DNA from 3 places in the Arthrobacter sp. AOP29-A2-19 genome. Region 2 is predicted to be linked to each of the others. Evidence: riboswitches for the same ligand, from Rfam matches in the RefSeq annotation. Region 2 holds a riboswitch; each other region holds the start of a gene.
The links. A riboswitch is a leader RNA that binds a small molecule or an ion and turns the genes downstream of it on or off. The one in region 2 is predicted to bind S-adenosylmethionine.

Region 1 (6,043 bases), 1.2 Mb from region 2:
GGGCCAGCCTCGGCAGGCCGCCCGGGCGCTCCCGGGGAGTGATGAGCGGATGGCACGTCCAGTCGGTTGACCTGCGCGGGCGGGCCGCGTCGCTGCGGGGCCTCGATCCGGCCGGCGCCGTGTTCATGGGGTGCTCGCTGCCTCCGGGCCTCGAGGAGTCGCTCCGCTCGCGTGGCGGCCTGGTGTTTCCCGCGCTGCCGGGCATCCCGTTCGAGACCCGCCGCGCCGGCCTTTACACGGCCGGCGAGCTATACGCGGGCATCGACGAGGCGGAATACGAGTCGACGCCGGACGCCAGGCTGTACGCGTGGGGCCACCAGCTGCTCGGCGGTGCTGTTGGCATCGGTGGAGGGCCCGGCGTCCTCGACGCGGCGCAGGCGGTGAGGCTGCGCGGCCACGCCGTGGAGGTTGAAGACAACGCGACGGACCAAGACCTGGCCGTCGCGTCCGCCCTGGCCGCGACCCTGCACGACCACGCCATCGGGACGGCGTTGGACGCCGCACTCGCCGGGGACTTGGCGGGACGGCGGCTGGTCGGCGTGATGGGCGGGCACCGCGCGGCCCGTGGATCCGCCGAATACCGCGAGGCCGTGCTGCTGGGCCGCGGGCTGGCGGGGGCCGGCTACACGGTCGCCACGGGAGGCGGTCCGGGCGCGATGGAGGCGGCGAACCTGGGGGCGTATCTGGCCGCGGCCACCGGCGGCGAGCTGGAGGACGCTCTGGTCACGCTGGCCGCGGCGTCGTCCTACCGCCCGTCCGTGACCGCCTGGGCGCGGGCCGCGGGCGAGGTGCTGCGGCGCCACCCGCGGGGAACCGCGAACCTGGGGATCCCGACGTGGTTCTACGGCCACGAGCCGCCAAACCTGTTCGCGACCCACATCGCGAAGTACTTCGCCAACGCGATCCGCGAAGCCGTCCTGTTGGCCAAGTGCGACGGCGGCATTGTGTTCCTCCCCGGGGCCGCGGGCACCGTGCAGGAGGTCTTCCAGGACGCCTGCGAGAACTACTACGGCACCCCGGACACGATCCGCCCCATGGTGCTGGTCGGCGTCGAACACTGGACCACGCGGTTGCCGGCGTGGCCGCTCCTGCGGGCGCTGGCGGCGGAGCGCGAGATGGCGGGGTCGGTCCACCTCGTGGAGACGGAGGCCGAGGCCGTCGCCCTCCTGGCGCGTCTCGGCTAGCTCCCAACCGCCGGCCCTACACTGGGGCGATGGACACCTCCCCCTTTCTCCAGTCGCGCCAGAGATTCGTCCCGGCGCCGCCGTCGGACGTGTTCGAGCTCCTCGCCGACCCGGCCATGCACCCGGTGATCGACGGCTCGGGAACGGTGCGGGCCGCCCGCCCCGACGGCCCGGCCCGGCTGGGTCCGGGCGCCGAGTTCGGCATGGACATGCGACTGGGGGTGCCGTACCGCATCAGCAACACGGTGGTTGAGTTCGAGGACGGCCGGCGGATCGCCTGGCGCCACTTCAGCGGCCACCGCTGGCGCTACGAGCTGGAGCCGGCCGACGGCGGCACACTGGTCCGCGAGACATGGGACGCCAGCCGGCTCAAACACAAGTGGGTCCTGCGCGTGATGGGCTTCACCAGAAACACCCCGGGCAACATGGAGCGCACGCTCGAGCGCCTGGCCGGCCACTTCGAGGGCCGTTAGGCGATGCTGGTCCCGAAGAGCAGCCCGAGCGCGTAGGTCACGGCGGCCGCGCCGAGGCCGATCGCCAGCTGGCGCAGTCCGCGTTTGGCGGGGGAGGCCCCGGAGAGCAGGCCCACCACGCCGCCCGTCAGCAGCAGCGCCAGTCCCACCAGAACGACGGCGACCAGCACGGCGGTCCCGCCGGTCAGTCCAAGGATGTACGGCAGGATGGGGATCAGCGCGCCGGAGGCGAAGAAGCAGAAGCTGGCGCTGGCCGCGCCCAGGGCCGATCCCACGGTTTCGTGGTCCGCCGCGGTGTCCGCCTCGCGCTCGGGGTGCAGCGACAGCGACGGGTTGCAGTCGCAGCTGAAATAGCCCATCCGCTCCGCGGCGCGGTGCTCGGCGTCCTCGTCGCTCATGCCGCGGGCCTTGTAGACCAGGACCAGCTCGTTGGCGTCGAGGTCCAGGTCGGGTGCCGCGGAGAGCGTGACCTGCGTGGGCTGCGAGGCGAAGAGCAGCTCGCGCTGGGAGCGCACGGAGACGTATTCGCCCGCCGCCATGGACAGGGCCCCCGCCAGCAGGCCGGCGACGCCGGAGAACAGCACCAGCGCGTTGGAGACTCCCGTGGCGCCGATGCCCATCACCAGCGCGAGGTTTGAGACGAGTCCGTCGTTGGCGCCGAACACCGCCGCCCGGAAGTTCCCGGAGAGCCGGTTGCGCCCGCGCGTCGCCAGGCCGCGGACCACCTCCTCGTGCACCAGCTCGTCGGCGGCCATCTGGCGGGTCGCGTCCTGGTCCACGGCATAGGGGGAGTTTCCCTCGGCCCGCTGGGCCAGCGCCAGCACAAAAACCGAGCCGAAGTGGCGGGCCAGGAAACGGAGCAGGATCCGCCGAATGGACGGGCGGACCTTGCGGTCCGCGCGCTCGCCGAGCATGGTTCGCCAGTGCAGTTCGTGGCGCCGCTCGGCTTCGGCGAGGCCCAGGAGGATCTGGCGTTCCTCGCCCTCGCGGTTTGCCGCCAGTTCGCGGTAGACGGCGCCCTCGGCGCGCTCGTCGGCCAGGTACTTGCGCCAACGGCGGACGTCGCGGTGGGTGGGGGTGCGGGAGACGGCGGCGGTCTCGACCGGGCTGGATTGGTCCGGGGTCATCAGGGTCCTTGGGTTCGGTTCGTGTCCCGATTGGTACTCGGGAGGCAACGGCCAAGGAATGTTTGGGGTACGGCAAACCTCGGACCGCCGCCGGCGGGCCGAAGGTCTCGCTCGCCCGGACGCCTGGTCCGGGTGGACTGCCGGGTCACGCGCGGTGACCAGTATGTCGACAAGTCCGCTGCCGCCGTCGTGCCCGTTGCCGGGCCGGGGCGGGCCTGGAACTACTCCCCTTCAGCCTACGAGTATACCCGGGGCGGGCCGTCGGGCGCGGACGGGCAGGTCCAGGAGGGCCAAGGCGGTCGCCGAACCGTGCGGCTCCCCGTGGCGGCGGTCCGGACGGTGAGTGTTCCGCTGCGCGGATCAAAGCGCGGCCGGCCGACGGCGTTGGCCAGGGCGTCGGTGAGCGCCCGGGGTCCTTCGGCCAGGTAGTGGTGCCACCGTCCGTCCACGCGGAGGGAGACGGTGCCCAGGGTGGAGTCGAGGATCGGCACGACGCCGACACCAACGTCACCGTCGTCGTCTTTCTGGCGTGGCTTGCTGGCGGTCACGGGCGGCCTTCCGGTGGACTCTTGCCGCGGGCCCCGCCGCGGCGGCCGCTTCCTCATCCGAACCACCCGTGAACCCGGGGTTGGTGCGCGGCCAGTCGGAGCTTGGCGCCGCATCTCGTGAAGCTGCAGAAATCGTAACCCCGCGCCGGCCGGTGGCCGGAGCGGGGTTACGCGGGTTGGCCGGAGGGGCCGTGTGCGTTGGGCGGCGCGCTACCGGGCGCGGTGCTCCTCGAATTGCACACCCTCGACGTCCACGCGGCCGGCGACGCGTTCCCGCCAGGCGTGGGCGACCTCCTCCCGGGTGGCCGGGGTCAACAGGCTGGCCGCCACGTAGACGACGATCGACGCGGCCAGGCCGAGGTAGATCGGCTCGTTCGCGTAGATGCCGCCGTACTGCTCCTCGGCATTGATCTCCAACACGATCATCGTTGTCAGGGTCACGACGGTTCCGGCGGCCATGGACAGGGCGGCGCCGATCCCGTTGCCGCGCCTCCAGACCAATCCGCCCAGGATCGCGACGAGCAGGCCGCCGACCAGAATGTCGTAGGCGATGGTCAGCGCCGCCACGACGTCCTTGACGATGATGGCCAGGACGATGGAGACGACGCCGAGGCCCAGCACCCAGTAGCGGTTCGCCTGCACGTCGTGCTCCGGGTTCCGGCCCGAGTTCACGTCGATGGTCTTGCCGAACCAGCCGGCGACGAACGGCGTGACGTCGGTGCGCGCGACTGTGGCGGCGGCGATCAACGCGCCGGAGGCCGTGGACATCATCGCGGCGACCGCGGCCGCGAGGACCAGTCCGCCGACCGCGACGGGCAGCAGGTTCATGGCGACCTCCGCGTAGACCACGTCCTTGCCGAGGTTCGCGACGTCGATCTCCGGCAGCGCCACGCGGGCGGCCATGCCGATCACCGCGCCGGCGATGCCGTAGAGGACGCAGTAGATTCCGGCCGTTGCGCCGCCCCACCGGGCCACCGTAGGGGTCTTGGCCGTGAAGACGCGCTGCCAGATGTCCTGGCCGATCAGCAGTCCGAGCGTGTACACGACGAAGTAGGTGACGATCGTCTGCGCGCCGATGCCGTCCCACTGGAAGAAGGACGCCTCGACTCGGTCGCGGATGCCGCCGAAGCCCCCGGCCGCGTTGAGCGCGAACGGCAGCATCAGCAGGAAGACGCCGACGGTCTTGATCACGAACTGCACCTGGTCGGCCAGGGTGATGGACCACATGCCGCCGATCGTGGAATAGACCAGCACGATCGCGCCGCCGATGGCGATGGCGAGCCAACGTTCCCAGCCGAACAGCACCACGAAAATCGTGGCGTAGGCGCCGGTGGAGGTGGCGCAGAGCATCAGCGTGTACGCGAGCATCACGATCGCAGAGGTGTTGGTGGCGTTCTTGCTCCCGTAGCGCAGGGTCAGCATCTGCGAGACGGTGTAGATCTTCAGCCGCTGGAGCGTCGGCGCGAACAGCAGGCTCAGGAGCAGGACGCCGACGCCGATCGCGATGACCAGCCACGCGCCGGAGATGCCCCACCGGTAGCCCAGGCCGACGCCGCCGACCGTGGACGCCCCGCCGAGCACGACGGCGGCCATGGTTCCGGTGTAGAGGAAGGGTCCCAGGCGGCGACCCGCCACGAGGTAGTCGGAGGAGTTCTTGGTCCGGGACTTGCCCCACCAGCCGAAGAGGAGCATGGCGGCCAGATAGGCGATGACGATTGCTGCGTTGACGAATTCCACGGTTGTGCCCTTCGGGAACGGGGAGAGGGGATTTCATCTTGGTAAACAGATGTTGCCCGCTAGGTTAGATGTGATCGGGGTTACCCGTCAATTGACCTAAGCTGGATCACAATCTATTTGCCCCTTTGAGCCCCGGAGACGCCGACGATGAAGGCCCTGCCCGTCGAACCCAGCAACGAGCCCGTGGCCATCGGTTCGCGCATCCGCGCCGCCCGTCACGCGCAGCGCCTGACGATCGAGCAGGTGGCCGCGTCCACCGGCCTGACCAAGGGCTTCCTTTCACGGGTCGAACGCGACCTGACGTCGCCGTCCGTCGCTTCGCTCGTGACGCTGTGCCAGGTGCTGTCCGTCTCCGTGGGGGAGCTCTTCGCCCAGCCGGAGACGCACGTTGTCCGGCTGGCCGACGCCCCGCGCATCTCGCTCGGCGGGCAAGGGATTGTGGAGCGGCTGCTGACCGCGCGCTCCGAGCGGCGCCTCCAGGTGATCCGCGCGGTGGTCGAGCCTCGCGGGAAGGGCGAGGCCGAGCTCTACTCGGTGGACTGCGAGGCGGAGGTGCTGCACGTCGTCTCCGGCCGGTTCGTCATCGTCTTCTCGAACGAGCGCTTCGAACTCGAGGCCGGGGACTCCGTGACCTTCCCTGGGCGCGAGCCCCACTCGTGGGTCAATCCCACGGACGAGGAGACGGTCGTCATCTGGACGCTCGTCCCCGCCGCGTCCCGCTAGGATCCGGCCCTAGTCGGGCGTCAGCGCCGCAGCGCCGCCGGCCGCGGGAGGTCCATTGCCTCCAGCAGGTCGCCCAGCAGGCGGTCGAGCTCGAAGCCGGCCTGCGTGACCTTGTTGATTCCGAAGCCCGCCAGCTGGACTCCTGGCTGCTCGAACGTCAGCACCGTGCCGCCCCGTCTCCCTGCGTGCATCTCCAGCCGCAGCGGAAAGTGGACCATGGTGGCCGGATCGTACCGAAACAGCTGCGCCTG
Region 2 (6,043 bases):
TCGCCACTACCAGCAGGCCGAGGATTTCCGGGGAGTTCCAGGCGTAGGTCGCCCCTCCCCAGGTCCCGACGAGGACGATCGCCGTGGTGGCGACGGCCATCAACATCATGCCGGCGTAGTCGATCTTGGGACGGACGGCGGCGCGCTTCCTGGGGACCCGCAGTAGGAAGATCGTGGCCAGGACGGCGACGATGGCCAGGGGGACGTTGAGCCAGAAGGTCCAGCGCCAGCCGGGGCCCTCGGTGAGGCCGCCGCCGATGAGCGGCCCGGCGACCGACGAGAACGCGAAGACGCCACCCATGATGCCCATGTACTTCCCGCGGTCGCGGGCCGGGACGACGTCGGCGATGGTCGCCTGGGAGAGGATCATCAGCCCGCCGCCGCCGAGGCCCTGGATGACCCGCGCGACGATGAGGGTGTTCATCGCGTCGGCCAGTGCGCCGATGACGGAACCGACCATGAACACAACGATGGCGAAGACCAGCAGCGGCTTGCGCCCGAAGAGGTCGCCCAGCTTGCCGTACACCGGCATCATAACGGTGGACGCGAGGATAAAGGCGGTGATGACCCAAGCCATGTGCTCGACGCCATTGAGCTCGCCGACGATGGTCGGCAGGGCCGCGGAAAGCATGGTCTGGTTCAGCGAGGCGAGCAGCATGGTGACCATCAGTGCCCCGAAGAGCAGCACCAGGCCGTTCTTCTCCTGCTGCCCGGCGACCTCGCGGGTTTCGATCTCTGTGGTTTTCATAGGGTGGTTTTGACGACCTCTCGGAAAGTCTGGATGGCCGATTCGATGTTGTCGCCGAGCTCGTCGACGGTCGAACCGGGATTCTGCGAAAAAGCGAAACGGGTGATGGTGCCGGCCAACATCAGCAGTGCCCGCGGTGAGCCGTCGCGGTCCGGCAGCTGCGCGATGGGCGCGACGGAGTCGGCGTCGCCCAGCCGTTCGCTCAGGACCGTGTCAACGAGCTGCTCGACCGCCGTGATGTGCTGCAGGATGCGCGAGCGGAGTTCGGGGTGTGCGCGGATCAGCTGTCGGCGCCGCTCGATCGAGACGTCCGCAACCGCGGAGACGCGCAGGGTCTCGGCGAGCAGGCGCACGGTGCGGGTCAGGAGATCGTCGCCGCTCTCGCGGAACGCGCGCAGCAGGTCCTCGGGGATCGTGGGTGCGCGAACTCCGATGATCGCGTCCTCCTTCGACGGGAAGTAGTTGAAGAAGGTCCGCTTGGACACCCCCGCCCGGGCCGAAATGGCGTCGACGGTCACCGCGGCCAGCCCGGCTTCCAACGTCAGGCCGGCCGCGGCCTCGTGCACCGCGCTCCAGGTTTCCATGCGGTTTCGCTCGCGCAGGCTCAAGGAAATTTCTTGCATGAGTACATTTTATGCACTAGCGCAATAATTGCACAAGTGCAGACTTTGAAGCCCGTCCGGGTCGGGCCCGACCCCCTAGCCCGCGTTTCCGGCGATGTTGACCATCCAGCCGATCCCGAACTTGTCCGTGCACATGCCGAAGCTGTCTCCCCACGGCGCCGCCTCCAGCGGCTGGAGGACGGCGCCGCCCGCGGCCAGCTTGTCCCAATATCCCCGCAACTCCGCCTCGTCGCTGCCGCTGAGCGACACCGAGAAGCCCTGCGGCTCCGAGTACTCCATGGAGTTGGGCGTGTCGGAACCCATCAGGGTCAGTCCGTTGGCGCCGGCGACCTGGCCGTGCATGATCTTGTCCTTCTCCGCCGGGTCTTCGCTGGCCTGGAAGTCCCCAAAGGTGTTCAGGGTCAGTTCGCCGCCAAAGACGTCGTGGTAGAACTCGAGCGCCTGCCGCGCGTTGTCCTTGAAGCCGAGGTAGGGGTTGAGTTGGGTCGCCATGGTTGCCGTGCTCCTTGGTGCTCGCTGGTCCGGACTCCGGGCCTCCGCGTGCCCCCTCCGGCTGACGGATCCCATTCTGCTCCCGAAGACCCGCTGAGGCGAGGGCGGGCGCCGTCGTGCCGAAAGCGGCAGTGTTGCGTCACGTGAAGCGGACCCTTGAGCGAACCCGGCCACGCAGGGAAGACTCGCCGAAGAATCAAGAGTTCCAACCCAAGGCCCTGGCCGGTTGGACGGCAACCCTCCTGCTGTAGCGGGGTGCCCCAGGTGAGGATTCGACGCCGGCCCGCCCGGGCGGCGTAAGTATGGCGACGTGCTTGGCATGCGCCACCACACGAAGGAACGACCATGACCAACACACCCGTGCAGGAACTCTCCACCGTCCGGGCCGCCCGCCTCGACGACGCCGGCGCCTTCTGATCCGGCAAGATCGCCGAGGGGGCGGAAAACGCCCGCCTGACGTACACGGCGCAGGGGTCGGGGGAGGGCGCGGTTGCCACGCGCGTCAGCACCGGCGGCCACGAATTCGTCGTCGACGAGCCGGCCGGCCTCGCCGGAGACAACGCTGCCGCCAGCCCGGTCGAGTATGCGCTGGGCGCCCTGGCCTCCTGCCAGGTGGTCGTGTACCGCCTGTACGCCCACCAGCTGGGCATCAGGGTCGACGACATCACGATCTACGCGGCGGGCGACCTCGACGTCCAGGGGCTCTTCGGCGCCGATTCTTCCGTGAGGCCGGGCTTCGCGGCCGTCCGCCTGCACGTCCGGATCACCGGCCCGGAGACGCAGGAGCGCTACGAGGAGCTTCGCCGGACGGTCGACGAGCGCTGCCCCGTCCTGGACCTCTTCGCCAATGCCACCCCGGTGGACATCGAGGTCACCGCCAACTAGCCCCGCCACGGGCCAGGGGTCGCGCGCCCGACGACCGGCGCGTGACCCCTATCACTGTTGCGGCATTTTAACTAGTGTTGGACCACGGCCACGGCCGGGGTAGTCGGCACACCGCCGGTCCTCGGTCACGAAGGCGGCCGCCGACCTCGGCCGCCACCGTGCGGCCCCTGAACAGGAGATCACCGTGAGCCAAGAAGCGACCCCCACACACACCACGGACACCCCCCAAATCAGCGACTGGTCCGATCTCGGCCAGCAACTCTGGTCCTACCTGACCGGGCGCGGCGCGGCGGTCAACTACACGCTCGTCGACATGACGGTCGAGGTCCCCCGGGACATCGGACCGGACGCCCCGCGGGCCACGTGGAAGTTCGACGGCACCCTGCGCGTCACCACCAGCGACAACGAGGCCTCGGGTTCCGATCCCCTGCGCGGACAGCGATGACGCCGTGCGCCTGGACATAGACATCGCGTTCTCGGTCAGCGACCCCGGCGGTTCGGACGGCGCGGAGAGCACGATCAACGGAACCATCACGGCGGCGGGCACGGAGGTCGTCGTCAGGGCAGACAACGCCGACCTCTTCCGCGTCGGGCCCCGCGCGGGCATGGATGCGATCCGGGAATTCGCCAAGTCCCTCAACGAGCACGGCGTCAGCGTGTCGCTGGCATCCCCCGAGGGCACCATCGTGAGCTTTGGCGCGGTCAAGGCCTCGGCGGCGCAGCGCCTGGTGACCCGTTCCGCCCACATCAAGCCTGGCCAGGTCAGCGCGTGGGCATCATTGTTGCGGGGCGGGAAAGGAAATGCCGCGCCCAGCCTGGTGCCTCCCGGTACACCGTTTCCGCTCTCCCCGACGTTCCAGCGCCGCTACCGCATGCGCCCGACCACAACGCACTACACACGCGGTGGCGGGAGGCCCCGCCTGCTGTTCGTGCGGGACAGCGAGACGTGGGACGGCCGACCCGCGGCCGTCTTCGACCTCACGGGAGAAACCACCGTCATCGGGGCCGGGCCGGAGGCGGACCTCGCGCTCCCCGGCCTGCTGCCCGCCCACGCGACCGTTACGCACACCGACGACGACGAGTACGTTCTCACCGCCCAGGGCCCGGTCGGCGGCAGCGCCAACCTGAGCGCCGAGGCCTCCTACACGCTCCGGACGGGCGCGCGGATGTCCATCGGGGACTGGCGTCTGGTCTACGTGCGCGAGGAATACGCGGACCATGGCCGACCCTACGGCGGGCGCCAGGGCGGCGAGCTGGCCTACCAGCGACCGCAATTCGATTCTCGGAAGGGAGCCATCGAGCGCGACGCGACGTACGGCCTGGGAGACCCGAGGAAGCACTAACCGCGGCCGCGGGCGGCCCCTGTCGAGTCCATCAGGGCAGGGGCCGCCCGCGCGCCGCGACCCACAACGAATACCATTCGTCGCCCGTCATCGTCTGCGCCACGCGCTCGGCCCCGGCGCAGGCCGCGATGCGCTCGGGGTTGGACGTGCCGACGACGGGGCGGATTCCCGCGGGGTGGCGCATCAGCCAGCCGAGGACCACCGACTCCCGCGAGACGCCCAACCGCACCGCAGTCTCCGCCACCAGCCGGGCGGCCGCGGCGTCGGCGGGCATTTCGTCGGCGTCGCCCGCCGGGCGGCCGGTATAGCGTCCCCGCGCCAACGAGCCCCACGCCTGGAGCTCCACCCCGTTCGCCGCGCAGTACTCCAGCGCGCCCCGCGGGAAGGAGACGTCCGCCCCCTCGGGATGGTTCACCAGAATCCCGGCCTCCAGCCAGCCACGACGATGCAGGCTCATCTCCAGCTGGTTCACGGCCAGCGGCTCGTCGAGCGCGGCCTGCAGGGCGCCCATCTGCTCCGCCGACATGTTGGAGACGCCGAGTCGGAGCACCTTGCCGGCCGCCTTGAGGCCCGCGTAGGCGCCCGCGATTTCCTCGGGCGTCGCCAACGGATCCGGCCTGTGGATCAGCAGCGTCTCGACATGGTCCGTCCCCAGCCGCCGCAGGCTGTCCTCCACGCGGGCCACTATGGTCGCCGCCGAGGAGTCGTAGCGCCCGGGGCGCTCGCCCGCCGGCAGGACGATTCCGCACTTCGTCTGGAGCCGCAACCGGTCCCGAAGCCCGGACCGGGCCGCGAGCACGCGGCCGAACACCTCCTCGGACTTGCCGTTGCGGTAGATGTCCGCGTGGTCGAACACCACGATTCCGGCTTCCAGCGCCGCGTCGACGGCGCGGTGCGCCTCCGCCACATCCGTGGCCTCGAGCGGGCCGGCGCCCCACGCGCCGCCAAGTCCCATGCATCCAAAGATCAGGCGGGATCCGGCGTTGGTCATGCGGGTGCTCCTTCGGCTAGGCGGACTCACAGCGTACGACGCCGGGGCGGTCCGCGCGCAGGAGGATCCCGTCGCCGCCCGCGAACCCGACCGAGTGGAAACACGGCGCGCGCGCCACCTCGCGGAAGCTCCAGCGCGCGTGCATCCGGAGGGACGCAGTGTTCGAGGCGTTCACGACGTACCAGGCGCGGGGCGAACGGAGCCAGATCCACTCCAGCCGGGCGTCGGTCAACGCCGAACCGACGCCCATGCGCCGCCGTTCCGGCAGCACCCCCACGCCACCCAGGTAGTGTCCGGCTGGGGCGGTGCCGGAGGCGTGGCCCCACAGGTGGGTCTTGCGCCAGCCGACGACGTTGCCGCCGACCTCCGCCACAACGACGCACACGTCGGCGCTACCGATCGCCCGCAGCGGCCATTCGCCGTCGGAAGCCCCGGACCGGCCGCAGGCTTCCTGGATCTTCCGAATGGCCGGCGCATCGTCGAGGCGCGCGGCACGCAAAGCAACCCGATCGCTCATGGCGCCAGCGTAGCCGCCTCGGACTGGGACTCGTCCGAAGTGGTCCTGCTGCTAGCCGAACCCATCGGCCACGGCGCGTGTCGCGGGACGGCTCCACCGCATGGGACCGACCGACCAACGGCTCGCCGGCTCGCCGGCTCGCCAGCTCGCAAGCATCGATAGGTCGGTAGCGCGGAAATTGGACCCGCCGAATTCGTCGCCGAAACTCCCCGCCCCGAAGGACCGCGGACCTCTTGGGCCTCACACAGTGCGGCGAGTCGATAGCGGCACGCAAGAGTCGCTCCAGGTTCAGTACTCCCTCTCCCCCGGCCCGGAAGCGGGTTAACCGTTTAGCGAGCGGACCGGTTTGGAGCTGCGCAGCAGACTCGCCCCGATCGGCGGGCATTGGATGTGGTCGCAGCCCGTCCCGCAGGGAAGATTTGTGGACGTGGTCGTGTCGGCGAG
Region 3 (6,043 bases), 550 kb from region 2:
TTGTAGTGCCTGTTTCACGCGGACCCCCCGGTCGCTCACTCAAAGGGCATGCCCCCGATGGGTGAAAGCGTACCCCGGCCGCAGGGCTCAGACGCGGGCGATCAGCGCCTCGCCGACCTCGGCCCGCCGGTAAAAGACTTCCCGCCCGGCGCGCAGGGACGAGGCGAGGCCGCCGGCGGCCATCACCTTCAGGTGGCCGTTGACCGTTCCGGCGGCCAGGTCCAGGGCGCAGGCCAGCTGGGTGGTGGTCATCGGAACGTCGAGCTGAGCGAGGATCTGGGCGCGCGTGCGCCCGAGCAGCTGCGCAACCGGACTGGCGGCGGCCTCGCGCGTCGATTCCCACAGTCGGCCCACGCCCCGCGGGGCGTAGGTGATGGTGGGAACGAACGGCCGGGCGTTCAGCACCCTGGTGTTGGGCCAGATGAACGCGTTCGGGATCAGGATCAGGCCCTGCCCGGGCTCCGGCGGGACCACCTGGTCGCAACCGCGGACGATCTCCAGCCCGGTCGGCGTCGGCAGGACGCTCGGATGCAGCGAACGGAACACCTCCACAATCCCGTTGCGGGCAATCTCGGCGAGGCGGCTGTCTATGTCCGCCAGCAGCACGGCGCGCAGGCGCGGCCACCAGGGTTCGACGGCGGTGCCCCAGTACCAGCGCAGTGCCTCGACGATGCGGGCGATGCCGCCCTCGATGTCCGCGGACAGCTCGTCGAGCGTCTCCCTGACGGGGCCCTCCGGGCGCTGTTGCTCGAGATAGACCAGGTCGCTGCGCCACACCTCGGCCGGCACGGCGGCCACCGCGGCGAGCATCTCCTCGAACGAATCCTGATGCCTCGGTGTTGGGGTCAATCCGTCGGCCATAAAGCCCGTCGGGCGGACCACCGTGGTCAGCAGTCGCAGGTGGGCCGCCTTGCGCGGATCGGTCGAGGCGGCGATGCCGCGCTTGGCGGATTCGATCCACGGGCGGTGGATCGGGGTGCCGACCTGAAGGGTGCGCAGGCTGGTCACGGTCTCCCACATCGGCGAGGCCTCGAAGCGAATCTTCGTGAGGTCCTCGCTGGTGAGCGTGATGTGCATGGAATCAGGGTAGGCCGCCACACGGGGATGCGCGAGGATTCGGCCAGACCCGAATCGTTGCGTTCGACGGGCAATCATCCCCGGCTCGCGCGGCCCCTCGACCCGGCGAAAATCGGCGCGATTCCGTCGACGGATCGGCGCGGTTTATTCCCGGATTCGGCCCACACCAAATCGTGGTGGGCCGGCGCCGCCGGGGCCACTCTGGATGCATGACAACCCACACCAGCACCCCAGCATTCACCCATTCCATTAACCAAAGCATCGGCCGTTCCGCCGCCGGCGTGGCCGCCGCGCTCCGGGCCTTCGGGCAGCCGCTGGTCCGCCGGATCCGCAACTCGTGGCGCGAAGGCGTCGCCATGGACGCGGAGTTCGACCGGCGCCGCGAGGAGGCCCGGCAGATGTTCTACGCGCAGTCCGGGGGGCGGGGCTAGCGCCCCGGCTACCGGGCGTCGCAGATCTCCTTGATCCGGGCGATGCACGGCTCGTTCTGCAGGCTCGTGGTGTCGCCGAGCGCGCTGCCCTCGAAGAGCTGCGTCAGCAGGCGGCGCATGATCTTGCCCGAGCGCGTCTTGGGCACGTCCGGCACGAACACCACGTCCCGCGGCTTGGCGATCGGCCCGATCTGCGTGGAGACGTGGGACCGGAGGGCGGCGACCATCGCCGCCCTCACGTCCTCGGGCGCGTCCGCCAGGGTGCCCCCGATGAGGGAGGCGTCATGCGGGACCACAAAGGCCGTCGCGGCGTGGCCGGTCTTGGCGTCGTACGTGGGGCAGACCCCCGCCTCGACGACGGCGGCGTGAGAGACCAGCGCGGACTCGATCTCGATGGTGGACAGCCGGTGGCCCGAGATGTTGATGACGTCGTCGGTGCGGCCCAGGATCCAGGTGTCGCCGTCGTCGTCGAACCGGGCGCCGTCCCCGGCCAGGAACCAGCCTTGCGCGGCGTACTTCTGCCAATACGACGTGAAGTAGCGCTCCGGGTTGCCCCACACCGTGCGGGCCATAGACGGCCCCGTTTTGGTGACCACGATGTTGCCCTGCGTGTTCGCCGGAACCCGGGCCCCGGCGTCGTCCACGATGTCCGTGGCCAACCCGGGGAGGGCGCGCGTCGCGCAACCCGGCTTGAACGCCGGGTCCCCCTGGCGCGGCGACAGCACGGTGGCGCCGGTCTCCGACTGCCACCAGGTGTCCACCATGGGCAGGCCAGCGCCGGGGTCCCCCGGCACCAGGGAGTCTCGGCCCACCTGCGCGCGCAGCCATCGCCAGGCCTCCGGGTTGACGGCCTCCCCGACCGTCCCGGCAAGGCGGATGGAGGAGAGGTCGTAGCCGGCGGGAACGCCTTCCGGGAACCAGCCCATCAGCGACCGCACCAGCGTGGGCGCCGTGTAGTAGCTGGTGACGCCGTACCGCTGGATGATCTCGAAGTGCCGGGCGGGGTGCGGGGCGTTGGGCACACCCTCGTAGATGACCTGGGTGACTCCGTTGGAGAGCGGCCCGTAGATCTCGTACGTGTGTGCGGTGACCCAGGCGAGGTCGGCCGTGCACCAGTGGACGTCGTTCCCGCGCTCCGCGGGGTCCGGGTGGGAGAACAGGAACTCGTGGCTCCACGACGCCTGCGTGAGGTACCCGCCCGTCGTGTGGACGAGGCCCTTCGGCTGCCCTGTGGTCCCGGAGGTGTACATGATGAACAGCGGGGTCTCGGCGTCGAATGACTCGGCCACGTGCTTGGTGGACTGCGTGTCGACGACGTCGTGCCACCACACGTCGCGCCCCTGGACCCAGTCGACATCCGTGTGGCCGGTGCGGTTGATGACCAACACGTGCTCGATCGCGTTGTCCCCGGACGCCGCCTCGTCGGCCTGCGCCTTCACGGGCACCGCGGTGCCGCGGCGGAACTGACCGTCCGTGGTGACCAGTAGCTTCGCGCGGGTGTCCTCGACGCGGAACTTCAGCGCCTCCGCGGAGAAGCCGCCGAAGACCAGCGAATGGATGGCGCCGATGCGCGCGCACGCCAGCGTGATCACGACGGTCTCCACCAGCACCGGCAGGTAGACGACGACGCGGTCGCCCTTGCCGACACCAAGCTCGGTCAGCGCGTTGGCCGCCTGCGAGACCAGGGCCGTGAGTTCGCGGTACGTGACGGTGCGCGTGTCTCCCGGCTCCCCCTCGAAGTGCAGCGCAACCTTGTCCCCGCGGCCGGCCGCCACGTGGCGGTCGGCGCAGTTGACGGCGGCGTTGAGCTTGCCGCCGTCGAACCAGCGCAGCTCGGGGCCGCGCCGGGCGGCGACGTCCACCGGGGTCGAGGAGTGGGTGGTGTGCCAAGGCGCGGCCCACTCGAGGCGGCCCGCGGCGACCTCCCAGAAGGCCAGGCGCTCGGCCTCGCTCCAGTCGTGCTCGGCGGCCTCGTCCGCTGTGCGGGAGGCGGCGTGGGCGGGGTGTGCGGCGTCGTTCAGGACGGTCATCATCAGCTCCATCGGTCCTGGCGGTAGCACCGTCCGCGGCAGCGTTGGCTGCCCGGTGGTTGCTGCGGCGTCGTCGAGCCAGATCTCTCGGCCGCTCGGGATGGTTTCACTACAACTAAAGGCCCCGGGGCGCACCGGCCGCAAACCGGGCGCGCGCAAAACGCAACATTCGCCCCCGGGCCGTGCGGGGCTAGGCCCAGCGGCGCACGGCCCAGCGCTCGACGATCCCCAGCAACGCGTCCGTGGTCTTGCCGATCACCGCGAGCAGGATGATCGCCAGCAGCAGGCGGTCGGTGCGGCCGTTGTTTTGCGAGTCGGTCAGCAAGAACCCCAGCCCCATGGAGGACGCGATCAGTTCGGCGGCGACCAGGAACAGCCACGCCTGGGCCAACGCCAGCCGGAGTCCGGAGAAGATCGCCGGCACCACGGCGGGCAGCTGGACGGTGGTCAACAGCCGCAGTCCGTTCACGCCGAAGGCCCGCGCGGCCTCCACCAGGTTCTTGTCCACGTGCCGTAGCGCCAGATAGACCGTGGTGAAGATCGGGAAGAACGCGCCGATGACGATCAGCGTCACCTTGGAGTCCTCGCCGATCTTCATCCACAGGATCAGCAGCGGGACCCACGCGAGGGAAGGAACGGCGCGAAACGCGCCGATGGTGGGCCCGAGCAGGGAGTCCGCCCACTTGGACAGGCCCACGAGCGAGCCGAGCGCAAGCCCGAGGACGGCGCCGACGGCGAAGCCCAACAGCACGCGCTGCAGTGAGATCCCGATGTGCCGGGTCAGTTCGCCGCGCTCGAAGAGCTCCGCGCCGGCGGCCAGGACCGAACCCGGCGGGGGAAGCGCCACCGCCGACACCCAGCCGAGAGTGCTGGCCGTCTGCCACAGCGCCAGCAGCGCGAGCGGCACAACGGCCCCGATCGCCACCCGGCGCGCGGTGGCCGCGCGGGGCCGCCGTCCGGCCGGCACCGACCGGGCCGGGCCCGGGGCGCCGCCGCGGGCGATCGCCTCCTCGGCGACCGTGCTGGTGTTGGGGCCGACCGTCACGCGGCGTCCTTGATGGTGGAGGCGTCGGCCTTCTTCGCGAACGTGTCGTCGACGATGCTGGCCACGGCCTCGTCGATCTTGCCCTGGTCCGTGACGTCTCCGGTCTCGACGAAGATCGGGCCGACGGTCGCCAGGACCTTCGTCTGTGCCGCGCCCGGCACGCCGTCGACGTCGAGGTTGGAGCGTTCGAGGATCACCTTGTCGGCGACCTCCTGGTCCAGGGACGCGACGCCGGCGAGGATCGTGGCGGTCTCCTCCGGGTTTTCCGCCGCCCAGGCGCGGGCCTTCTCATACGCGTCGACGACCGTCTGCGCCAGGTCGGGGGACTCCGCGATGAAGCTCTCCGTGGCGTTGAGGAAGCCGTAGGTGTTGAAGGCCAGGTTCCGGTAGAGCAGCGTGGCGCCGGCCTGCTCGGCGCCGGCCATGATCGGGTCCAGTCCGCTCCAGGCGTCCACGGATCCGTTTTCGAGGGCGGCGCGGCCGTCGGCGTGCTGGAGGTTTTGGACCGTGACGTCGTTGATGGACAGCCCGGCCTCCTCCAGTGACTGCACCAGGAAGAAGTATGGATCCGTGCCCTTGGTGGCGGCGACCTGCTTGCCCTTCAGGTCTGCGACGGACTTGATCGAAGAACCCTTGGGCACCACTAGCGCCGCCCACTCCGGCCGCGAGTAGAGGCTGATGACCTTGATCGGCGAACCGTTGGAGCGGGCCAGCAGCGCGGCCGAACCGGCGGTTGAACCCACCTGGATGGCGTCCGCCCGGAGCGCCTCGTTGGCCTTGTTGGACCCGGCCGACTGGACCCAGTTCACGGTGACGCCCCGGTCCTTGAGGGTCGCCTCGAGCCAGCCCTTCTCCTTGATGACCAGGCTGAGCGGGTTGTAGGTCGCGAAGTCGATGTTCAGGGTCTCGGCGGCTCCCCCCGCCTCGGAGCCGGAGCCCTCGCCGGCGCAGGCGGTCAGGAGGGCGGCGGCGGCGCCGGCCGCGCCGAGGCCCAGGAAGCGGCGGCGGGAGACGGGGGACAGGGTGGTGCGGATCATGGTGTGTCCAATCTGGTGGGGCCGCCGGGGGCGCGCGTCGGCGTCGGCGGGATGTTCGGGGACGAGGCGTGGGGCTCTAGCGGCGGTGGGAGTCGACGCCGAGGCTCTCCAGCAGTGAGGAGCGCAGGCGGGCCAGTTCGGCGGAGGCGCGGTCCCGGGGGCGCTCGCCGGGGACCTCGAGGACCTGCGTGATGCCCGCCCCCTGGATTCCGGGAACGCTGCCTAGGACGACGACCCGGTCCGCGAGCTGGAGCGCCTCGTCGACGTCGTGCGTCACCAACAGCACGGTGGAGGGGTGGGCGTGGTGGATGTCCAGCAGCAGGTCCTGCATCTTGAGCCTGGTCAGCGCGTCCAGGGCGCCGAACGGCTCGTCCAGCAGCAGGACGCCCGGCCGCCGGGCCAGGGCGCGGGCCAGCGACGCCC

Region 1: another riboswitch for S-adenosylmethionine. It lies ahead of AC3ZJJ_RS11550 (hypothetical protein); the one in region 2 lies ahead of AC3ZJJ_RS17355 (OsmC family protein).
Region 3: another riboswitch for S-adenosylmethionine. It lies ahead of acs (acetate--CoA ligase); the one in region 2 lies ahead of AC3ZJJ_RS17355 (OsmC family protein).

Annotation. Positions count from the first base shown of each region.
Region 1 covers NZ_CM176894.1:2,499,875-2,505,917, reverse strand. Annotated here, with positions in the region: gene AC3ZJJ_RS11565 (LOG family protein) at 1-1,184, shown strand, start outside; gene AC3ZJJ_RS11560 (SRPBCC family protein) at 1,214-1,657, shown strand; gene AC3ZJJ_RS11555 (VIT1/CCC1 transporter family protein) at 1,654-2,784, opposite strand; gene AC3ZJJ_RS11550 (hypothetical protein) at 3,021-3,332, opposite strand; SAM riboswitch class IV at 3,345-3,455, opposite strand; gene AC3ZJJ_RS11545 (sodium:solute symporter family protein) at 3,543-5,024, opposite strand; gene AC3ZJJ_RS11540 (cupin domain-containing protein) at 5,217-5,792, shown strand; gene AC3ZJJ_RS11535 (hypothetical protein) at 5,813-6,043, opposite strand, start outside.
Region 2 covers NZ_CM176894.1:3,745,322-3,751,364, reverse strand. Annotated here, with positions in the region: gene AC3ZJJ_RS17370 (MDR family MFS transporter) at 1-748, opposite strand, end outside; gene AC3ZJJ_RS17365 (TetR/AcrR family transcriptional regulator) at 745-1,371, opposite strand; gene AC3ZJJ_RS17360 (VOC family protein) at 1,447-1,863, opposite strand; SAM riboswitch class IV at 2,058-2,172, shown strand; gene AC3ZJJ_RS17355 (OsmC family protein) at 2,476-2,748, shown strand; gene AC3ZJJ_RS17350 (hypothetical protein) at 2,927-3,193, shown strand; gene AC3ZJJ_RS17345 (FHA domain-containing protein) at 3,198-4,091, shown strand; gene AC3ZJJ_RS17340 (aldo/keto reductase) at 4,123-5,082, opposite strand; gene AC3ZJJ_RS17335 (GNAT family N-acetyltransferase) at 5,099-5,599, opposite strand.
Region 3 covers NZ_CM176894.1:3,192,356-3,198,398, reverse strand. Annotated here, with positions in the region: gene AC3ZJJ_RS14715 (glycoside hydrolase family 26 protein) at 1-18, opposite strand, end outside; gene AC3ZJJ_RS14710 (ArsR/SmtB family transcription factor) at 88-1,077, opposite strand; gene AC3ZJJ_RS14705 (hypothetical protein) at 1,287-1,508, shown strand; gene acs (acetate--CoA ligase) at 1,517-3,538, opposite strand; SAM riboswitch class I at 3,544-3,645, opposite strand; gene AC3ZJJ_RS14695 (ABC transporter permease) at 3,729-4,583, opposite strand; gene AC3ZJJ_RS14690 (aliphatic sulfonate ABC transporter substrate-binding protein) at 4,580-5,620, opposite strand; gene AC3ZJJ_RS14685 (ABC transporter ATP-binding protein) at 5,697-6,043, opposite strand, start outside.